2 regions of the Croceicoccus sp. genome follow, and region 1 is predicted to be linked to the other one. Evidence: riboswitches for the same ligand, from Rfam matches in the RefSeq annotation. Region 1 holds a riboswitch; the other holds the start of a gene.
What was found. Region 1 has a riboswitch for cobalamin ahead of AC4FIJ_RS13760 (TonB-dependent receptor). Riboswitches for the same ligand answer to the same signal wherever they lie in the genome.

Region 1 (3,416 bases):
TTCGGAAATGCGTATTTGATCGCATTGATAACCAGTTCGGTGACGACAAGGCCTATACTCACGGCGTCCGACGATGGGATCATGCAGTCGTCCGATGAGACCTTAATCTCGACTGGCTGGTCGGCGCTGATCATTGATGAACCCAACCCTGCACACAGTTTCATAAGGTAATTGCCGACTTCGATCTGATCGACGCCGTCGGTCATGTCGAGATAGCGCTGCACTGCAGCGACCGACATGACCCGCTGATGCGCGTCCCGCAGGTGAAAGCTGGTCTCATCCGAATTCACTGATCGTGCCTTGAGTAGCAGGATGCTCGCGATGATTTGCAGGCTGTTGGCGACGCGGTGCTTCATCTCCTGCAGCAGCACGTCGTTCTGGCGCCGTAATTCTTCCGAGCGCGCGAGGAGTGCATCCTTGTCGCGCTCGGCAGCGCGCCGTTCCGTCACATCACGAAACGCCAGCAGGATCGCCATCGTATCGCTCTCTTCATATAGTACCTTGCGCGCATTGAGCAGCATTACTCGTCTGCCGATTTCGGGAAAATCATGCTCGACCTCAAAGCCATCCATCTCCACGCGTTCGGGCAGGATAGTTTCGAGCAGCAGCCGCAGCGCGGGAATGTCCCACTGCCCGTGGCCCAGCGCATAAAGCATCCTTCCTTGGGTTTCAGAAGGCTCGACTTTGAACACCTCATAGAACGAGCGGCTGGCTTCGAGAACGCGCAGATCGACATCTAGCACTAGGAACGGCTCGGGGATGGTGTTGACGATCGCCTGCGCGAGCAGATTCGCTTCGTCCAGCGTCCGCACCGGGAGCGTGATCTGCATCAGGAGTTTCTCCGGACCGGCGATCGGGTTGTCATCGTTGCTCGCCTCGCGCATCAGGCGCGGGCACGATCATCCCACAGTCACAGGACGCCTGGATTTGTGGTCAGGTGATCCACTCCAATACCACGTCGAAAGGACATAGCCTAATCGAGGCTGTTATCCGTGTTGGGGTGCGCGGTCCCGTCGATGATACAGATGGATCTTTAGAACGACAGCCTTGTTGGCGACTCTCGCCGTCCTGCCGTCCGCGCTTGAGGCTTCAGTTGTCGACCACTTCCGGTCGTACAGGAGTCCGATGGCCAACGATAGGTTCAGTGAAAACCCGCCATTCAAATCGAGTGCGCGCGGTTGGTGCGCTCTGGCCGTGCCAATGGCAATGGTGGCGCGGGATGCAGTAATCGTTGATTCAATCCCTGCTCCAAGCGTTATTGGCTTTTCCGATCACTTCAGTTAGGTGAGGTATCGACGGGCAGACTAGTCCGCCTTTCATTGATCGCGCCGGTGCCCCCGAAAGGGGCTTAATCGGGAATGCGGTGCGGAAGCTTGCTTCCAAATCCGCGGCTGTCTCTGCAACTGTAAGCGGATAGCGCGATGTACATCGCTCCTCTTGGAAGGGGCAGCCACTGGGCCGGACGCTAAATCATGCGAGGTCTGGGAAGGCGTGCATCAAGCTGTGACCCGTGAGCCAGGAGACCTGCCGGCGTCTGGTCGCTCTTGCCTTGGTCCAGAGGATGGCTGCGGCACGGTGAACTCCGTCTGAGCGACGAACGAGCGGCTGGGGCCGCATCGGAGACGTGCGTCGGCCGCCCATGGCGTCCGGCCGCCGCGCGTGTCGCCCGTTCGCGCGGGTTTGCCCCGGCCACGTCGCAAGACGCCGGGGGACTATTTAGTGATCAAGACCATTACTACCAGCAGCGCCCTTGCGCTGATCTGTATCGGAAAACCGGCATTTGCCGAAACCTCTGAAAAGGCATCGCAAACAAGCGCGGATGCAGTCGTGGCGGGTAACGACATTGTGGTTTTCGGTCGCGGTGAGGCCATGATCGGCACTGCCAAATCAGCGAGCGAAGGAAGCGTCGGAGGGGCCGATCTCCTCGTGCGGCCTCTTCTCCGCGTGGCCGAACTGCTGGAAGCGGTGCCCGGGCTGGTTGCAGCCCAGCATTCTGGGAGCGGCAAAGCCAACCAGTATTTCCTGCGCGGTTTCAACCTCGACCATGGGTCTGACTTCAGTACCTATATCGATGATGTGCAGATGAACTTTCGTACCCACGGACATGGTCATGGCTATCTCGACCTCAACGGCCTCATTCCGGAGATCGTGGGCCGGGAGGATTTTCGTAAAGGGCCCTACCGCGCCGATGGCGGTGATTTCGCTCTGGCGGGAGCAGCCTATATGACGACCATCAAGGGTTATGACCGGCCATGGGCATCGGCCGAGACTGGTTCATATGGTTGGCGCCGCGTCGCTGCGGGTGGAACATTGCACGACCTGGGCGGCGGAGACCTCACGCTTGTCGCCCAGGCCAAGGCCTATGACGGACCGTGGCAGGAACCTGAACGTCTGCGCCATTACTCGGGGTTCGCGAAATATAGCATGCCGACCGGTGCGGGCACATTGGAGGCATCTCTCCATGCCTACCGGGCGACATGGCACCCAACCGAGCAAATCCCCGAGCGCATTATCGGCACGGCGTTGTGTGCGGATGTGTTCTGCTCTCCAGATCCTTCCGCGCGGGGTGAGACGACGCGCCTGGTGGCTAACATCGCGGTCAAGCAACCGACATGGCGCGCCAATGTCTATGCCCAGTTTTACGACTGGTCGATGTTCTCGAACCCCACTTACACCGATCCGGATGGCACAAGCGCGCAGATCAAGCAGTTCGACCGGCGTTGGGTCCTCGGGCTGTCCGCACAAAAACATTGGGAAATCGCTGACAGTCTGGCTGTGAGCCTTGGCACCGAAAACAGATACGACGCCGTCGGGAATGTTGGTGTCGATCGAACGGCTGCCCGCGCATTTCTTGAATCTCTCGGGCACTATCGGGTCGGGGAATTGTCTTCCGCGCTCTACGGCGAAGTCGCTTGGAAACCCTTGGCGGGACTGCGTGTGACAGGTGGTCTTCGCGGGGACTATTATCACTATTCCGTGCGTGCACGAGATTCTGTTGCGGCGTCGCTGGGCGAAGGCAGTGGCTCAGCGTCGATTCTCTCTCCCAAGGCGTCAATCGCCTATCAGGTTACGCCGCATCTTGAACTCTACGCCAACTGGGGCCGTGGATTCCATTCCAACGATGTTCGGGGTGCGGTCAACAGGGACACGCCTGTTCCCGTTCTGGTTCGCGGCATCGGCAAGGAACTGGGAGGACGCATTCAATTCTCCGGGGTCACGTTAACCGCGACTTACTGGTGGCTGCATGTCGGCAGCGAACTTCGTTTCATTGGCGATTCCAATGCTGTTGAACCGTCGGGTGCCAGTGGGCGTCATGGCTATGAAATCGTCGCCTTCTGGCGGCCGTTCCCTTGGCTTGCGCTTGATGGAAACTATACCGCCAGCCATGCGCGCTTCGACAATGGCGATCACATCCC
Region 2 (3,416 bases), on a different contig from region 1:
GAAGAAGGGGCCGTCGCGGCTGCCCTTCTCGATTCCCACGTCATATCCCTCGCTCCGCTCTGGAGAGAGATCGACGTCCCCGTAGAACGAATAGAGCTGATAGAGCGTCGGCGTCTTGAAGCCTTCGCCATAGGACGCGCGGAGACGCAGACCCGACCCGAGAGCGAGCGCGCCATTTGCGCCGAACGTCCACTCGCCGCCAAACAGCTGGTGGTCGTCATATCGAGCACCTGCCGCAAGCGTCACAGCAGACTGCGTCCACGAGAGTTGGCCGTGCCCGCTGGTCAGCGTGGTCGAGCGGTCGCTGCCGGAGTCCTCGAATTCGTACCATTCGCGCGCGGCGCCGAAATCGACACCCAGCGATTCCGTGAAGTCGAGCCGGCCGAACAATTCGGCACGCTCCAGCCCGCCCTTGGTCTCATAGGGGAAATCGCCATAGCTCTCGCCCGTGTAGAGCCGCGTCGTGTCCGAGATGGCATAGCCGCCCCGCAGGTTCAGACTGTCGCCATTGTATTCGGCGCCGATGCGTCCCGAATATTCCTCGGTATCCTGCAGATCGTCAGTGTCGGCGAAGGCATAGAACGGAGCGGGGTAGCCGTCCTGCTCCAGCCGCCCATCGGCGTATCGACCGTTCGCAGTCAGCGACAGACTGTCGTTCAGCCAGAAACGACCGCGCCCCGCCAGTTGCCATTGCCTGAAACCGTCATCCTCATCGCCAGTGCTGGCGGCGCTGAAGCCATCGGTGTCGTAATAGCTCCCGGTCAGCCCTGCCTCCAAACGATCCGTCACGACGCCGCCCGAAAGCGTCGCATAGCCGGTGTCGAATGCGCCATATTCCGCGCTGGCCGAAAGCCCGTCGACCTGCCGCGTGGTGAGGTTCATCACCCCGCCCATCGCGTCCGATCCCCAGATGACGGAATTGGGTCCGCGAAGGAGTTCGATGCGCTCGACACTGCCTGCGAGAATATTGGCGAAATCGAACCCGCCGCCGGGCGCGGCGACGTCGTTCACCTTCACCCCGTCGATCAGCACCAGCAATTGTTCTGAAGCCGCTCCGCGAACGCGGACGCCCGTGAACGATCCCGAAGGACCGTTCCGGCTGATCGTGACGCCGGGGAGACGGCGCAGGACCCTGGCCAGATCGGCCCCCTGCACGGCCTGGATTTCAGGCAGTTCGATGATGGATACAGGCTGTCCGGTATCCTCGACCGACAATTCGAGGCCGGTCGCGGTCACCGTAATCGGCTCAGCGCGCTCGTTCAACATGACGATTTGGTCCGTATCCTGCGCGGCGGCCGGAGACGCGATGGCAAGTGCGGATGTGGCAAGGCAAAAAATTCGACGCATAAATCCTCCAACAAGAACGAATGCCGTTCCTGTCGGAAGACGCGGCGCGCGCGACTATCCGATGCCTTCGGTACACCCCGCCCGACGGCTCGAACGACCGTTACAGGCAGGTCTCCTGACTTCCGGGTCAGCGTGTCTCGCCGGCCTTCCCGATCCCTTGCAGGATCAGTGGCATGAATGGCGAACACTCACCGGTTACAGTTGCGGGGGCAGCGCCGGGATTGCCGGACCGCACGCGTTTGACGCACGGGACAGCGCACCGATCTTCCCTCTTAGGACCAGCCGCGCGAAACATTGCACGGCGGGTCAACCCATAACGATGGCGCGGCTGATAGCCACGCGATCAAGAGTTTGGCAAGCGGAACCTTCATCGACGGCGCGATCTTGCAAGCCCAATTGCTATTGCGAACTCTTATCAAAGATAATCCCGCGACACCCTTTTTTGCCGGTTGCAATCACCTATCTCGGGGCCTACGGCACTTGCCCGACAGAGCGTCCACATAGTGACGAGAGCGGACGCGCCCACGGGAAAGAAGAAGAGGAAGAGAGTCGATGGCACGCAAGAAGATCGCCCTTATCGGTTCGGGCATGATCGGCGGCACGCTCGCCCATCTGGCCGCGAAGAAGGAAATGGGCGACATCGTCCTTTTCGACATTGCCGAGGGCATGCCGCAGGGCAAGGCGCTCGACCTGTCGCAGTGCGGACCCATCGAAGGCTTTGACGCCAGGATCACCGGCACCAATGATTACGCCGACATCGCCGGCGCCGACGTGATCATCGTCACCGCAGGCGTTCCGCGCAAGCCGGGCATGAGCCGCGACGATCTTCTTGGCATCAACCTTAAGGTCATGAAGTCGGTCGGCGAAGGCATCAAGGCCAACGCTCCCGACGCTTTCGTGATCTGCATCACCAACCCTCTTGACGCGATGGTGTGGGCGCTGCGCGAATTCTCGGGCCTGCCGCACAACAAGGTCGTCGGCATGGCCGGCGTGCTGGATTCGGCCCGCTTCGCCACCTTCCTGGCATGGGAGTTCGAGGTGTCGGTCAAGGACGTGAACGCCTTCGTGCTGGGCGGCCACGGCGACACCATGGTCCCGGTGCTGTCCTATTCCACCATCAGCGGCATCCCCGTGGGCGACATGGCCAAGATCAAGGGCGTCGACGCTAGCCGTCTGGACGAGATCGTGCAGCGCACCCGCTCGGGCGGCGGCGAGATCGTCGGCCTGCTCAAGACCGGTTCGGCCTATTACGCACCTGCCACCAGCGCCATCGCCATGGCCGAGGCCTATCTGGGCGATCAGAAGCGCATCCTGCCTTGCGCCGCGCATCTGACTGGCGAATATGGCGTTGACGGTCTGTATGTCGGCGTGCCCGCCGTGATCGGTGCCGATGGCATCGAAAAGGTGGTCGAGATCGAGTTGAGCGACGAGGAGAAGGGCAACCTTCAGGTCTCGGTCGACGCGGTCAAGGAACTGCTGGAAGCCTGCAAGGGCATCGACGGCGACCTCGCCTGAAACTCATTCCGGGCGACCTGCATGTCGCCCGCCCCTCCCGACAAGGAGAGCGTTTAATGTCCATTCTCGTCGACAAGAATACCAAGGTCATCACCCAGGGCATGACCGGATCGACCGGCACGTTCCACACCGAACAGGCGCTGGCCTATGGCACGCAGATGGTCGCGGGCGTAACCCCCGGCAAGGGCGGCACCACCCACATCGGCCTGCCGAACTATAACACGGTTGCCGAAGCCAAGGCCGCGACCGGCGCGACCGCTTCGTGCATCTATGTGCCGCCGCCGTTCGCAGCAGACTCCATTCTCGAGGCGATCGATGCCGAGATGGAACTGATCGTCGCCATCACCGAAGGAATTCCCGTCCTCGACATGGTGCGCGTTAAGCGCGCGCTGCAGGGTTCGAAGTCGCGCCTGATCGGCCCGAACTGCCCCGGTGTCCTGACCCCCGGCGAATGCAAGATCGGCATCATGCCCGGCTCCATCTTCAAGAAGGGTTCGGTCGGTGTCGTATCGCGTTCCGGCACGCTGACCTATGAGGCGGTGTTCCAGACCACC

Region 2: linked by a shared signal. The riboswitch ahead of AC4FIJ_RS05175 (TonB-dependent receptor plug domain-containing protein) and the one ahead of AC4FIJ_RS13760 (TonB-dependent receptor) in region 1 are both predicted to bind cobalamin.

The regions. Positions count from the first base shown of each region.
Region 1 is NZ_CFETID010000028.1:8,798-12,213, forward strand. Features, by position in the region: gene AC4FIJ_RS13755 (sensor histidine kinase) at 1-884, opposite strand, end outside; cobalamin riboswitch at 1,313-1,546, shown strand; gene AC4FIJ_RS13760 (TonB-dependent receptor) at 1,720-3,416, shown strand, end outside.
Region 2 is NZ_CFETID010000006.1:28,150-31,565, forward strand. Features, by position in the region: gene AC4FIJ_RS05175 (TonB-dependent receptor plug domain-containing protein) at 1-1,266, opposite strand, end outside; cobalamin riboswitch at 1,436-1,677, opposite strand; gene mdh (malate dehydrogenase) at 1,900-2,862, shown strand; gene sucD (succinate--CoA ligase subunit alpha) at 2,919-3,416, shown strand, end outside.